One region of the Planococcus beijingensis genome, then DNA from elsewhere that is predicted to be linked to it. Evidence: riboswitches for the same ligand, from Rfam matches in the RefSeq annotation. Region 1 holds a riboswitch; the other holds the start of a gene.
The links. Region 1 has a riboswitch for FMN ahead of IRE19_RS00140 (hypothetical protein). Riboswitches for the same ligand answer to the same signal wherever they lie in the genome.

Region 2: it holds a riboswitch for FMN, as region 1 does, so the genes downstream of both, IRE19_RS04735 (ECF transporter S component) here and IRE19_RS00140 (hypothetical protein) in region 1, are expected to answer to the same signal.

The regions. Positions count from the first base shown of each region.
Region 1 is NZ_JADHDZ010000001.1:13,814-21,925, forward strand. Features, by position in the region: gene IRE19_RS00095 (protein-L-isoaspartate(D-aspartate) O-methyltransferase) at 1-584, opposite strand, end outside; gene msrA (peptide-methionine (S)-S-oxide reductase MsrA) at 758-1,423, shown strand; gene IRE19_RS00105 (MgtC/SapB family protein) at 1,474-2,172, shown strand; gene IRE19_RS00110 (PLDc N-terminal domain-containing protein) at 2,299-2,493, shown strand; gene IRE19_RS00115 (ABC transporter ATP-binding protein) at 2,490-3,371, shown strand; gene IRE19_RS00120 (ABC transporter permease) at 3,368-4,153, shown strand; gene IRE19_RS00125 (metallophosphoesterase) at 4,432-5,262, shown strand; gene IRE19_RS00130 (GNAT family N-acetyltransferase) at 5,352-5,840, shown strand; gene IRE19_RS00135 (CHY zinc finger protein) at 5,899-6,222, opposite strand; FMN riboswitch at 6,434-6,604, shown strand; gene IRE19_RS00140 (hypothetical protein) at 6,667-6,939, shown strand; gene ribE (riboflavin synthase) at 6,940-7,569, shown strand; partial or broken gene ribB (3,4-dihydroxy-2-butanone-4-phosphate synthase) at 7,587-8,112, shown strand, end outside.
Region 2 is NZ_JADHDZ010000001.1:1,000,992-1,009,103, reverse strand. Features, by position in the region: gene IRE19_RS04740 (ferredoxin) at 1-239, shown strand, start outside; gene IRE19_RS04735 (ECF transporter S component) at 446-1,027, opposite strand; FMN riboswitch at 1,173-1,305, opposite strand; gene IRE19_RS04730 (GerMN domain-containing protein) at 1,382-2,566, opposite strand; gene sigX (RNA polymerase sigma factor SigX) at 2,556-3,089, opposite strand; gene IRE19_RS04720 (ATP-binding protein) at 3,136-4,917, opposite strand; gene IRE19_RS04715 (response regulator transcription factor) at 4,910-5,626, opposite strand; gene ccsB (c-type cytochrome biogenesis protein CcsB) at 5,787-6,971, opposite strand; gene IRE19_RS04705 (cytochrome c biogenesis ResB family protein) at 6,968-8,112, opposite strand, start outside.

The DNA.
Region 1 (8,112 bases):
TATTTTTCATATTTGCCTTTTAAAGGAACGAATAACACTTCGTTCAGTAGCGTTGTGTGGATTTTGCCCTGGTCATCTTTTTCAATCAACCGCAATTCCTGGCTGAAAGAACTTCCGACAGGAATGACCATTTTCCCGCCGATTTCCAATTGTTCCAGGAGCTCTTTTGGCACTTCTGCAGCGGCAGCTGTCACCATAATCCGGTCATAGGGAGCGAACTCTTTCCAACCTTCACTGCCATCCCCCAATTTAAAATGGATATTTTGGAAGTTCAATTGAGCCAACCGTTCTTTTGCGCGAGCATGCAGTTCTTCGATTCGTTCGATGGTATAGACGGATTCTGAGAAAGCGGCAAGCAGAGCAGTTTGAAAACCTGACCCTGTGCCCAGCTCTAAAACTTTCTGTTCTGGATGAAGATCAAGCGCCAGCGTCATTTCGAGAACCAGGGACGGCTGTGAAATCGTTTGTTCAAATCCAATAGGCAGGGCTTGGTCAAATACGGCCAGGTCTTTATTGGAGTCCATGAAAAAGCTGCGGTCCATTTGCTTAAAGTAAGAAATGATTTCCTTTCTTTGGCTTTTCATCGCGTATCCCTGCTTTCTTTTGCTATTGTTTTCTTATTTGAGTACGTATGCCATGCATTTTCGAATAGGTCTTGTTACATTGATTTTAAAGGATGTAACTAACGACTGTATAGTATTTGCTCTGTGCTTTCTTGCGCAGCGGCAGAAGAACCAGAAAGGTGGGTGCTCAGCCAATGAACATTGAAACAATCGAAAAAGGCCTTTATCAAAACGGGGGACAGCTGGAGCTGGCCACTTTTGGAATGGGTTGTTTCTGGGGGCCGGAAGCCCGATTCGGCAGTATGCCTGGAGTTATACGCACCCGTGTCGGTTTTGCAGGCGGCCACACAGACTCGCCGACATACCGGGAAATGGGTGACCATACGGAAACCGTCCAAATTGAATTTGATCCTTCCATCATCAGCTATACAGAGGTACTTAAAGAATTTTGGCAAAACCATTACCCGAATAGGGACAATTATAAAGGAAGACAGTATATTTCATTGCTTCATTACCATACAGAACAGCAGCACAAACTAATTGCCGAAGCCAAAAAAGAAATGGAAGGTCAGTTGAGGGAGACGGTCGAGACGGAAATTTCACCTTTTACTGAGTTCACCACAGCTGAAGAACGCCATCAAAAATATTATTTGAAACGATATCCCAAGGCTTTGGAACAATTGTCAGGGCTGTATCAGGACCAAGAACTGCTGAGGGATTCAACTTTTGCCGCACGGCTGAACGGTTTTGTGAAAGGTTACGGAACAAAAAAAGGTGTAATCGAAGAGCTGGAAAAATGGAACATCGGAAGAGCCGAGAAGCTGTTTTTAATCGATCTCTTTTCAAAGATGAAGTGGTAAGCCGAAAAGGGAGTTCATGCCCCAGCTCTGTCTGACAAGTCAGGAGGGATATGATGGACTTGCTGCCGACAGATTATATGGAGATTGTGACCCGTTTGCTGGCTGCAGCTTTTTTTAGTGGCTTGATTGGCATTGAAAGGGAAGCGAAAAACCAGCCAGCGGGACTTCGGACACATTTATTGGTCGGGATTGGTTCATGTCTGATGATGATTTTGTCGATAACCGGCTTCGATTCCTTTCTCAACAGCGACAACAGTGCAATCCGTTTTGACCCTGCCCGGATTCCTTCCTATGTCATCAGTGGCATCGGTTTCCTGGGAGCGGGCACCATCATCGTCCATCGGGGCTCTGTCAGAGGGCTGACGACTGCTGCTTCTGTCTGGGTAGCATCGGGCATTGGATTGACCATTGGCGCAGGAATGTACTATTCAGCAGTGCTGGCCACGGTTATTGTCTTACTGACTTTGTATGTCCTGTATCATATCGAAAACAAGTTTTTTAAAAATCGGCTGCAGAAGAATGTTGCGGTAACAGCTGAAGATCGGGAAAACCTGTTTTCAGAGTTGGTTGCCGTTTTTGAAGAATCAAAAATGGATATCCATGAATTCCAGATTGAAAATGCCGTATCATATGGCGGTAACAACTTTTCTACCTATAATTTCACAGTCAGCGAAAGCAAAATCAGCAATGAAATCAATTTAGTCAAGAAATTGCAGGAAATTGATGGAGTAACCAAGATCATGATGTAGAATAAAAGGAAAAGACCGAACGATTACCAGCTTCGGTTTTTTCGTGTTTCCACTAAAAACTAACATCAGCAAACGGAATTCATCATGAAAAGTTGTTTTATCAATACGAATATGAGGAGAAAAAACATGGACCAAACAACAATGCTTTTGGCTTTACTGCCGATATTTGTCATTCAAATCGGCTTGATGATTTTTGCTTTAGTGGATTTAATCAAAAACCCAAATCCAAACGGTCCAAAATGGATGTGGGGCATCATTATTGTCGTCGTTAATATTATTGGACCTATTGTGTACTTTGTTGTTGGGAGGAGAAATTATTGAGCTTAATGGAAGTCAACAATCTAACGAAGCAGTATGGACAGGAACTTGCAGTGGAAAATCTTTCTTTCGGGTTGGAAAAAGGTACAGCGACGGCTTTGATTGGGCCCAATGGTGCAGGCAAGACGACAACGCTGTCCATGTTGGCAGATTTATTATCTCCTTCGAGCGGTACAATCAGTTTGGCCGATGGTCTGACAGTCGGCTTTCTGCCACAGTATCCGCAATTTTTCCCGTGGCTGACAGCGCTGGAATTCACTGAGATGGCTGCCAGATTAAGTGGAGTCGATACAAAGAAAGCAAAGCTGCAGGCAATGCGTACATTGGAATTTGTCGGGCTTGAAGGAGCCTTGCGCAAAAATATCGGTGCTTTTTCCGGCGGGATGAAACAGCGATTGGGCTTGGCACAAGCGATTGTCCATGAGCCTAAACTTCTTTTGTTGGATGAACCGATTTCAGCACTTGATCCCACCGGCCGCCGGGAAATCATGGATTTACTGAAATCACTGCAGCAAGACACGACGATTTTGTATTCTACCCACATTTTGAACGATGCAGAAGAAATGACAGATCAGCTGCTGTTTATGAAAGACGGGCGCTTAATCGAACATGGATCATTGGACGAAGTCAAAAGCCGGCATGCCAATCCCCGCATCCGGATCCGGTTTCACAATCCTGCCGAGGCTGTGAAGTTTGCGGGGGAACATCCTTGGAAAACGCACGTTTCAGCAAATTCTGTTTATCTCTCTGTCGATGAAGAAGGTCCCGGCATGCAACAGGTGCTCTACACTTTATCTTCAGAAAAGCAGGACATCTTAGGAGTGGAATTTCAAACTGCTTCTTTGGAAGAAATCTTTTTGAAGGTTGTTGCTGGCCAATGAAACAGTTCGGTATTTTATTGCAAAAAGAATGGCGAGAAAACGTGCGGAATTATAAAATTTTCTGGATCCCTTGTGTTTTTATTCTGCTGGGTATCACTGAGCCTGTCGTGAATTACTTTATGCCTCAGATTTTAGAGGCATCCGGAGGTTTGCCGGAAGGGGCGGTATTTGAATTTCCCACCCCATCTCCTGATCAGATTTTAATGGCTGTCATGGAACAATTCCAAACAATCGGTATAGTTGTGCTGATTTTGGCTTATATGGGAACAATCGCTGGGGAGCGGAAAAGTGGAACAGCGACTTTGCTGTACGTCCGTCCCCTGTCTTTTCTTTCCTACTTTTTGAGTAAATGGACGATGGCAGCGGCCATTTCTCTAATCAGTCTGTGGCTTGGATTTTTAGCAGGGTATTACTATACGTTATTGTTTTTTGAAGAGCTTGAATTTAGCGCTCTTCTTCAAATGATGGGATCCTACAGCATCTGGATTTTGCTGATTCTTACACTTACACTGGCTGCCAGCGCTATTTTTCCAAATGGTGGACTTGCAGCGGCTGCAGCATTTGCGGTATACCTGCTCGTTCAGTTGGCCGATGGATTGCTAGGAGCAAATTGGGCGACTTCCCCGATGAAACTGCCTGGATATGCAGCAGCTTGGTTAACCGGAAATCCCCGTCTCAGCGAATTTGTTGGAGCGATTGGGCTTGCTGTACTGGCCATTATAGGATTGATTGTTTTAGGCAGTTGGGCTGCTTGGAAAAATAAAGCGAAAACCAAAGTTTGATCAGCTGCTTCACGCGCACAAGTGGACGCCGGTACTGAAAAGATGCGACAATGGAGAGCGCGTATCTTTTATGGGGATTTCCATTCCTATGCAATACTTATAAAAGTTACTGAACTTCGGAAATTTGAAGTTGCCGCACCGGAAAAAACGGGGGCATAAATAAGTCTGAAACGTGGATTATCAGGATCTGCCGTTAGTTAAGCCAGAGAAGAAAGAACAGATTAGTGGGCTGCGCAGACACAATCGACTTAAACAGAATCGAATAGAGGTTAAGTTTTATGAAGAAACTCGCAGTATTTTTACTGCTTATATTATTAGTATGGGGCTTATTTTGGGGCAGCAACCACTGGGTGCAAACAACAGAGTATACAGTAGCCTCCCCAGAACTGCCGCAAGCCTTTGATGGATCAAGAATTGTTCAGGTGTCGGATCTGCATGACGCCACATTCGGAAAAAATCAATCATCCTTGATTGAAAAGGTGAAGGCGGCCAATCCGGATGCCATCTTTTTGACTGGAGACCTTATTGACAGCAACCGCTACGACTTGGATTCCAGTCTAGTGTTAGTGGATGCCCTGATAGAAATGAGTGAAGTTTATTACGTTACGGGAAACCATGAAGTGGCCTCCAATAAAGTTGATGAAATTTTAGGGGCGCTTCAGGAACGTGGTGTGACAGTCTTGGAAAATGATTCGGTTGAATGGGTGAAAGACGGAGAGTCGGTCCAAATTGCAGGAATCGATGATCCATTGATGGTGCCGGACATTCATGAAGAAGAAGTTACAGGGCAAAGCCTAGCAAATGCTCGGCTTACAGAAGATTTCACACTTCTGCTGGCACATCGACCGGAATACCTGCCGATTTATGCCGAATACGGTGTGGATTTGGTCTTTTCCGGCCATGCCCATGGCGGCCAGGTCCGTATACCGGGGATTGGCGGCTTGATTGCACCAGGTCAAGGCTGGTTTCCGAAAGTGACGGAAGGTATCTTCGAAGTGGACCAATCGCAAATGGTTGTAAGCCGAGGGCTAGGCAATAGCACGTTTCCCGTGCGAATTTTCAATTTGCCGGAAATTGTTGTCGTGACATTGGAAAAAGGAAACAGCTAAAGTCGGCATATTGGATTTAGCGAACCCGTTATTCGGCTGTTTTTAAAATAGTGGATGAACAGCGAATGTAAATAAGGAGGCCGCTTCACGTGATTAAGAAAAGAGAAGTTACATTGCACCGCTATTCTTCAGGAGTTTCGATTGATTATGATTTGCCATCAGATCAATTGGAATTTACACGTCTGCCTAAGGAAATTGTAGAAAAAGATGCAAAAGACCGATCGAAACATTTCATCATCATAAAGGCACGTGGCGAAGACGCGGGTTTTTTTGAACTGGATGAATCAGAAGACCGAAAAAAGTATTCGGATAATCCGAAAGCCTTGTTGCTGAGAGGATTTTCGGTGAATCCTAAATTCCAAGGCAGAGGCATCGCTACAGGCTCCATTTATGCGCTTCCTGAATTTATGAAGACGGAATTTCCGGGCTTTGATGAAGTGGTACTAGGCGTCAATGCCCGTAATCTTCCGGCTCAACGCCTTTACCAAAAAGCCGGATTCAAAGATACAGGCAGACGGATTATGCGGACCAAAGGCGAACAGCATGTAATGTCCCTATATTTGAATGAAAAAGAGTGAAAGCAGAAATGCTTTCGCTCTTTTATTTTCAACTGGAAAATGCACGCCTTTCAGCTCCTTATCCGAAGTATAGGTGTTTATGCAAATTACAGCCTGGATTGAATGGCGATGAACAGGTAGGGCAGGTTGAAGCGCAGTCTAGATAGTCTTCGACCGACAGTTCATGTCCGCACGTTCCGCATAGGACCGCCTTTTCATCGAAACGGTCTTTGGGCCAAACCTCATGCTTGCCGCAACCTTCCGCTTGATGGCATTCAAAGCAGGGAAAGTATTCCTGGCAGCAAAAAAACTTAATGGCAATCCGGTCGATTGGAGAATGATAATGCGCACAGCGTGTTTCGGCATCGACTTTAATGCCTTTGACAATTTGGTGATGGGCCATGTTAAAACCATCCTTTCTACAGCATGATTTGCTCGTGATAAGGTTTCAGAAAACTATAGGTAATTTGGGTTTTTTGAAACAATTTACCGATTGGTACCGGTGGAATATGGCATATGAAAAGCAAACAGCACTGCTCCCAAAGACCAATTTCTTGTAATTTCTATAGTTCAGTTTCTTTCTATGCTACTATGAAAGGGACGAAACTACGAATCTAATTCTTCGGGGCAAGGTGAAATTCCTTACCGGCGGTGAGCAGGGAACTGCAAGTCCGTGACCCGGTTAAGCGAATGCAGGCATAGGCCACTATGTTTAAAGCGCTTAAGCGGTGGAGCTGGTGAAATTCCGGCACCGACAGTTACAGTCTGGATGGGAGAAGAATTCAGAGATCGGTTTCGTTATGTGCCTCTTCTTTTCAATCGTTTGAAATTGAAAGGAGGAATTTGTATGACCAAAATACCTGAACAGGGACCCGTCTCTGGAAATGCAACACACCGATCTTTAATGCTGCTCTTTTCCTCCGTGGAAACCGGGCTTTTTAAAGGTACCCAAAATTGTCGGGAAACCGGCCATCTTGTTAAAGAAGCAAGGCACATGCAAACAACCTTCAGCACCATCCTTTCCTCACCACCCATACGCCCCATGGTGGAAAGCACCCAACTACTTGTACGAAAACGAATTAAATCTGCTCCGGCGACCGGAATGGAGGAGTGTGCCTAAATGTTTACAGGTATAGTCGAAGAAGTCGGCCGCGTTGCGCAAGTCCGCGCAAAACCGCAGGCTATGGAACTGACGATTTTCTGTGTGTTGATTTTGGAGGATATGAAGCGTGGAGACAGTATTTCCATAAACGGAGTGTGTTTGACTGTTTCTTCCTTCGATTCTCAAACGTTCACAGTCGATGTCATTCCAGAAACGGTCAAATCTTCAACAATGATGGAATTAAAAACAGGAGCGCGCGTAAATCTAGAGCGTGCCATGCCAGCCACCGGCCGCTTTGGCGGCCATTTCGTCAGCGGCCATATCGATGGCGTCGGCGTAATCCGTTCAGTGAAGAAAGAAGCCAATGCTGTCACCAAAACAATTGAACTCGATCCTCACCTGATGAAATACATGATGCTCAAGGGCTCAATAGCGGTTGATGGAACTTCATTGACGATTTTTAAACTTGGCCACAATACGGTTGCCATTTCCCTCATCCCGACCACACGGGAGGATTCGTTATTAGGCGAAAAAGGCATTGGCGCTAAGGTCAATATTGAGTGTGATCTCTTGGCGAAGTATACCGAACGAGTTCAAACCGCAGAACCGAAAATCAGCAGAAGCTGGCTTGCGGAAAATGGATTTTAAAGGGAGATGCTGAAATGATGTTCTACACTGTAGAAAAAGCCGTCGAAGATTTAAAGGCTGGAAAAGCAGTTATTGTAATCGATGATGAAGACAGAGAAAATGAAGGCGATTTTATCGCATTGGCAGAGTTTGCTTCACCTGAGATTGTCAATTTGATGGCGACGGAAGGACGAGGATTAATTTGTGTCCCGATTGCCGGTTCCATCGCACAGCGATTGGAGTTTGGCTTGATGACTGATCAAAATACGGATGAATTCGGCACCGCCTTCACCATCAGCATTGACCATAGAGATACAACCACGGGTATCAGCGCTTTTGAGCGTTCCCACACCATCACCAGCCTAATCAAGCAAGAGGCGAAGGCTGCAGACTTTAAACGTCCGGGCCATATTTTTCCATTGATTGCGAAAGATGGCGGCGTGCTTGAACGGGCAGGCCATACGGAAGCGGCTGTCGATTTGGCGAAGCTTGCGGGATCTGCTCCGGCAGGGGTCATCTGCGAAATCATGAACCCAGACGGCACGATGGCACGTGTGGATGATT
Region 2 (8,112 bases), 990 kb from region 1:
CCATTGTCGACAAGGATACTTGTATCGCTTGTGGTGCTTGTGGTGCAGCGGCACCTGATATTTATGATTATGACGACGAAGGAATCGCATTTGTTATTTTAGATAATAACATGGGGACAGAACAAGTTCCAGACGAACTCGAGGAAGACATGGAAGATGCATTTGAAGGATGTCCAACAGACTCCATTAAAGTTGCAGATTCATCATTCGAAGGCGACCCTTTAAAATACGAAGACTGATTTAAATTGAAAAGGCGTTCGGGAGTAAATACTCCCGAACGCCTTCTTTTTATTGCGTTATGTCAGCTTCACTTTTCTTTTATGGCCACATTCCAGCGGCCCAGGTCCTAGGGTCATAAGTCAACCCAGCTGTATGGCAAAGAACACCTTTCCCGGTAAAGCTTTCAGCGCTTGTCGGAGCTTAACGGCTGCTTGCGCTTTTCTATCTATGATAAATAATAGGAACGCTGCTTTTCGATCCACGTGTGCATACTGCTGAACATCAACAGAACGACCGCAGTCAAAAGTACGCCTTTGATTAAATTGAATGGTAGGATCCCTAAAACGATGGTGCCAAATAGGGCATTGCCTGTTTCTGCTGGCATATTAAGGAAGTAAGTGTACATTGGCAGAAAGACCAAGTAATTCAATACACTCATCCCGATCGCCATCGATAATGTACCGATCGCCAATCCGAATGCCATGCCTTTCTTTGTCGCTACTTTGTGGTAGATGGCATAAACCGGCAAGATGAATAGCAGGCTTGTCACAAAATTGGCCATATGGCCGACGGGAACGCCTGTCGGGCTTCCAGCAAATAGCCAATCCAATACATTTTTGAAAAATGCCACTAATATTCCGGCAACTGGCCCCATCGTAACGGCTGCGATCAAAGCAGGAACGTCACTGAAATCAACTTTCAAAAATGCAGGTAAAGCTGGCAGCGGAAAGTTGAAAAGCATTAAAATAAATGAAATACTACTCAACATCCCAATTACGATCATCGTTTGCAACTTCTTGTTCTTCATATTCCTCTCTCCTTGTCGTGATTCACCAGAAGAAAGGCTTGGACACTGCATTTACATATAAAAACCCTTAAGCAACAAACACTTAAGGGAGAAAAGGCACACTTAATAAGCGTTCCGTCTACATGTAAACGACAAACGTCCGCACCTTCACCTTCTCCCATCCAGACTATACTGTCGGCTTTGGAGTCTCACCAAATCCTGCGTTTTACGGCTCGCGGGCTTATGAACAGAGTTCAATTACCGCCGGTAGGGAATTGCACCCTGCCCCGAAGATGAATCGATATTTTGTTATGGCCTAATCTTAGTATAAAAAAGAAGCGTTGTAAACATATTTGTTTTACAACGCTCCTTTTATTAAGGTATCGGCCAGTCCATCAAGTTCGGCGCTAACGGAACCGGCAAAGGTCGGCTAAAGTCGAAGCTGTTCCACTTTTCCGGCTGAACGCCCGTTATAGCCAGTTCTTTATCAAAAGCCGCAGCGGTCAAGGCCAGACTTTCAATCATCCGAACCGCTTCCCGCTGATCTAGCGAGTCCAAATCAACTGTCTCTTTAAATTCAACTTGCATTATGCCTTCCGCTTCCGTAATTTCAAAGTCCGTATCAACTGGTATGGTTGCCTGATAAAAATCATTTGGATTTTTCGCCAACGCCTCAATTGCGTCATTTGCTGTATCAAACGGCATATCGTATCCAGGAACGAGGTAAACTTCACCGTTAGCAGCAGAATAAGAATAATAAGCGAGGTTTTCCACTTTAGGTTTCATTGGTTCTACTGGACCGATTTCACCGAATTCTGCTGGCGATCCATCTTCATTGGCAATTTCAATTTCATTTGCATCCGGGAATGTCGCTGCCAAGGTATTGAAGTAGACACCGATGCTTGCAGAAGCCAAGTCGTATGCATGGTCAGGCGGCAATAGGTGCCGAATACCCATGGATGTTTCTTCAAAGCTTCCAGCGTACGGATGGTATTCGTCAAAGCCGAGAAGTGTCTCATCGATGTCATCTGCAAATTCCTGATAAAGCTCAAGTGAAGACGGAGCGGCATTTCCAAAAACCGCATTTATCTGTTCTTCAGGAACCAAAAACGATACCGGCACGACAAATGCATTTTCAGTGAGGCCGATCGTCATCAGTGTTTGGTCACCGATCAGTTCTTCATAGGCAGCAGTCCGTGACGGCTCGTCCACCTGCGCTGTGGTAAACCCTCCTGCTCCTTCCGCTTCAGGAACCTCGCCTGTTTCCTCTGCTGCACCATCTTGGGTAGCAGAAGGTTCTTGAGGTTCTTCGACCGGATTTTTGGGGTTTTGGGCAGAATCAATACCATTGTGATTGATGATTGCAGCAACCAAAATGCCGATAGTAATAAACGCCAATGCAGCTGCCAGCAAAGGCAACCATTTTTTCGGCCGTTTTGGACTTTTCTCTTTCTGAACCAACCGATTGTAAACTTCTTCTTTTGGCCGATGGTCTTTTATTGCGGGGAAATCCTTCAACAAATCTTCGATGGAATCATCGGTCCATTTGTTATTCGGCATTTTCATCTCCCCCTTCCTTGGCTATTAATTTTTCACGCAAGGCTTTGATTGCACGATGTTGAGTGGTTTTTACTTTGCCTTCCGTCCAGCCTAAAATATCGGCCGTTTCGGCTATCGACAAATCCTGAAAAAAACGCATGATGATCACCATTTTCTGATCGCCTGTGCAGGTATCCAATGTTTTATAGAGTAAAATCTTATCTTCGTTCAACATGGAGACTTCTTCAGGAATCCTTTCGGTCGACACCAATTGCTGGGTTTCCCAATCAAAAAACTCCATGGAATGTTTTTTTCGCACAGCTGTTTTCCGAAAATGATCGATTGCTACATTTTTTGCAATCGAAAAAAGCCATGTTTTCTCAGAACTCTTCCCTTCAAACCGGTCATATGCACGAAATACACGAATATAAACTTCATGCATCAAGTCTTCTGATAAGTGCCTGTTTTTCACAAGATAAATCAGGAACTGAAAAACATCCTGATGGTATTCTTCATATAACCGATGAAAAACGGAGTCATTCACTCTACTCCCCCCGTTCTTAGGATTAGTCGTCCAGCCTAAAAGAAAGTTACATTTTCTTCAAAGGCAGCAAAAAGACAAATGAAGTTCCTTGCCCCATTCTGCTTTCTGCATAGATTTTCCCTTCATGCGCCTGGATGATATTGCTGGCGATTGCAAGACCCAGACCTGTACCGCCCTTGCCGAGCGTACGGGCTTTATCCGCTTTATAGAATCGCTCAAAAACGAATTCCAGATCTTTTTCTGAAATTCCTACACCATTATCGTTGATCGAGATTTTGGCGTACTCTTCTTGATTTTCGACACGGACCACCACTTGCCCTCCTTTAGGCGTATGGCGAATTGCATTATCGATCAAATTGGTCATGACCTGTTCAATCCGGTCTTCATCCATATCACAAGCCGCCCAATCATCAATCTCGGTTTCAAACAACAACTGAATGTCATTTTCTTTAGCGATTTGGGAGAATTTAAGCGTCATTCTTTCAATGGCAGTATTCAGCTGAACGATTTCTTTGTAAAGGCGCATATGGCCCGATTCCATCCGTGCCAAATTCAATAAATCGGTAACCAGACGGCCCATCCGCTGTGATTCTTCATAGATGATCTTCGTCATTTCACGACGTTCTTCTTCCGTTGCACCAACATCATCGAGAATCGCTTCGCTATAGCCTTGGAGCATGGCAATCGGTGTCCGCAATTCATGCGATACATTAGCGATAAAGTCTTCTCTAAGCTTCTCCAAGCGATGCTGTTCCGTCATATTGTGCAGGACAGCAACCGCTCCCCGAATAGACGCGCCGCTGTATAAAGGACTGAAATTGATGGCATAATAAGCCCCTTCGATTTCAAGCTCTTCCTCGATTTCTTCTTCAAAATCCAACACATGGTCAAGCATATGGAGCATTTCGGAAGGCAATGGTTGCGCTTCAGAAGACCCGTTCTTAAAAATCCATTGCTGCAGTAATTTTTCTGCTGGCGGATTGCTTAAAAGAATAGTTCGATCCTGATTAAAAGTGATGACGATGTCGGCCATGGATGTCAAAATACTGGATAATTGCTCCTTCTCCTGATTGATCACTTCGACATGATGCTTCAACTGGCGGCCCATCTGATTAAAAGCAGTAGCCAATTGGCCGATTTCATCACTTGAAGAGGCTGTGACCTTAGTATCGAAGTTCCCTTTCGCCAATTCGAATGCGCCTTCCCGGATTTTACGGAGCGGCGACGTAATCCGCGACGACAAAAAGAACGCAAAAAAGGTCGTTAATACTAGAGCGATAAATGCGGACAGAAAGACGATATTTGTAGTCCGCTCTGCTGTTCGGTCCATCACTTCAAGGGATTGATAGATAAATACTACGCCATGCTGCTCTTCACTGGTCTTTAGAGGGTTTGCCAGAACAATATAGGACTCAAGGCGATTTTCTTCTGTCAATGAAGGCAACAGCATTTCCTTCATGACCGTTTCACTGGTTTCAAAAACTTTTTGGAAGGACGGTTCATTTAATATTTTTTCTCTCGTGTCATCGCCATTCAACCCATCATGAATGTAATAGCTGCTTTCATAAGGCTCCTCAGCGATAACCGCATTGGTCTCCGGACCTAATACATCTTTAATGACCTCGAGTGAAGTTTCCACTTCGTCATGTTCGTTAAAAATGTTGGCAATCATGTTCGCTTCACTGTTCAGTGCTTCTTCCACTGTTTCACTGTGATAGTTCCCAAGAAACTCCAAAAGCAGGACTGTCACAATAAAAAGGACAAAGGAAACGAGAAGCAGGATCGTAATCCAAAGCTTCCCGACGACACTATTCCATATTCTATTCATTGCCAACCTCGAATTTATAACCGACGCCCCATACAGTGACAATCATTTTCGCTGCAGATTCAGACACACGATTCAATTTTTCGCGCAAGCGCTTAACATGCGTATCGACAGTCCGCAAATCACCGAAAAAGTCGTAATGCCAAACTTCTTTCAGCAAATGTTCCCGGTCGAATACTTTATCCGGCGCCTTCGCCAAAAAGTATAAGAGTTCGTATTCTTTTGGCGTCAAATTTACTTCCACACCATCAGCTGTTACGCGATGTGCATCGTGATCGATGGTCAGATGTGGAAAGACGACCAAATCTTTTGAAACGGTGGAATTGGAAACCGGAGAATAGGCCGATGATCTGCGCAAGATTGCTTTAACACGCAACACGACTTCTCTCGGGCTGAACGGCTTGACGATATAATCATCCGCTCCAGATTCAAAGCCTTCTACACGGTTAGCTTCTTCCCCTTTAGCGGTAAGCATAATTATCGGGGTCATTTTCGTTTCGCGAAGTTCAGTTGCCACTTCGACGCCATCTTTTTCAGGCATCATCAGATCGAGAAGGATGCAATGATAATCTTTTTCCATTGCCATATCCAATGCCTGTAAGCCATTTTCGGCTTCTTCCACTAAATATCCTTCACGCTCCAGATACATTTTCAGCAAGCGCCGAATCCGTTCTTCATCGTCTACTACCAATACCGTTATCTCTTCAGACATGCTAACCCCTCCAACTTTCTTCTGTTAATTTCTATTGTAACGATAACCCTGTCAAAAATAAAGAAAAGCGCTAACCCACGCCATATCTCAACGTCTAAGCCCGAACAATCAATAAAAGGCCTTTTCCGTTTCCGGAAAAGGCCCATTTGTTCATCCAGCTTTATGCGTAGGAATGCAATCCCGCGATTATTAAGTTTACTGCGACCAGATTGAACATGATGATGGCAAAACCGATCACAGCCAACCAGGCGGATTTCTCGCCCTGCCAGCCTTTGCCCAATCGTAAATGCAAGTAAGCGGCATAGAACAACCAAGTGATCAATGCCCATACTTCTTTCGGGTCCCAGCCCCAGAAGCGTGACCAAGCGATTTGCGCCCAAATCATAGCAAAGATCAAAGCACCCAAAGTAAAGATCGGGAAGCCGATAATAATGGCGCGGTAATTGATTTCATCCATCAATTGCAGATTGACGTTCTTGACGAACGGTTTCAATATGCCGGCAATGCGCTTTCTGAAAATCAAGCGGATCAGCCAATAAATAACGGTACCGAACAGCACTGACCAGAACACTGTCGTCAATTTTCCGGCATGAACCATTGCCGGTGTTTCAACTAATGGCGTCATGGCGTCATCTGTCAACGCCACGTATTCGTTCATACCAAAGACAGGAGGCATAGCATAGGTAATAGCCGCTTCATTGTCTTCCTTATCCACATAGTTGAATTCAGCTTCATAACCGGTCAACGAGAAGAACGAACTGGCTACTACAAAGCCAACTACCAATACCAATGAATACATGATGGCTTCAAGCCAAAAACGCTGTTTTGATTTCTTTGTAAGATCCACAACTTTCAATAGATAAATCAGACCCGCAGCCGCACTGATGGCCAGGATTCCTTCTGCAATCACTACTGTACTGACGTGGATCGCCAACCAGTTTGTTTGAAGAGCCGGAATAAGCGGGCTGACTTCACTTGGAAACATACTTGCAAATGCGATAATCAATAAAGCGACAGGCAATACAATCATTCCAAGAACCGGTGTTTTGTATAGGAAATACAAAATAATGAATCCACCGACCAAGGTCATACCGAATGCTGTAGTAAATTCGAACATATTGCTGAGAGGAGCATGTCCAGTCGCGCCCCAACGTGTGAAGAAGTAACCAAGATTGGCTGCAAAACCGATCAAAGTGATGGTAATTGCGGCAATGCCCCATCGTTTTTCAGACTTGAACGTACCTTGTTTATTTCCTTTTACTGCTCCGCCAAAGACGAATGTCGCAATAAGGTAAGCAATAAAGGCAACGTATAATAGATTTGAACTCATTTCAGCTAACGTCATGACAATGCTTCACCTTCCTTTTCCGCTTTCTCTTTTTTGTCGATTTCATCTTGCTGGTCTGTGTAAGCAGGCAATGATGCATAGTCAACAACTTGATCAAGGTCTTTCTTCAAGCCAAACCAGTTTTTATTGGTATGGCCAGCCAGTAAGATCGTACCATCAGCCTTCTGTTGAATCCAGAAACGGCGATGGTTGAAGTACATGCCTTGCGCTACACCGATCATGAAGATTAAACCGCCAAGTCCAAGAATCGGCAAAGTGCTGTCTTTCCGTACGGTTAGCCCCGAAACATCACGTGTTTCTACGCTTTGGAAAGTTAATTTGTAATCATTTTCCCCTAAAGGCTCAACCGTATTTTGAATGGTGATAAAACTGGTCTCTCCTTCAGGCGTTTCAGGAGTAGTCAGTTTTACAAGAAAGCCCGGATTATTTGGCAGCGGTGTTGCCGTTTGGGGTTCTCCGCCTTCAAATCCTGAAAAGTCCGGATAATACCCAAGCAATTCAACTTTTGCACCACTTTCAAGTTCATACGTTTTTTCCGGGTCGATCAAATCGATGGTCAATTCGCCCAAGGATTCTTCCGTTTCTTTGTTGGTGAAAGCAAATTTCATCGCTTTCAGCTCGTCCAATCGGTAATCCATCTGGTAGACGGCATAGCCATCAAACTTCAATGGCTGATTGACGCGGATCGGATATTCTTTAACGACTTCCTGGCTGTCAGCGGCCCCAGGCAGTGCATCTTCTGCTTTCTGATACAGCACGACGTCTGTCTGGTAGTTTTTCGCTACAGTACCAACACGATCAAGAGCTTCGCCGAACACTTCTTCTCCGCCTTCACCCGTGTAGTTCTCAAGCTCAAAGTTTTTGCTTTCCAGATAATAGCCTGGCACTTCAGGAATCGCTCTTGTTTCGCCTTCACGCAGCCATAGGCTTTCATCAATATAGAAACCAGGAACCATACGCAACATCACGCCGAAAAGGAAGATGATCAAGCCGATATGATTCACATACGGGCCCCATCTGGAAAAGCGGCCTTTTTCAGCCAGCAATCCATTCTTGTCTGTGCGGACATTGTATTTCAATTCCTTTAATTTAGCTTCCGCTTTTAACAGCGTATCTTCCGCTCCCGGACCTTCAGCGT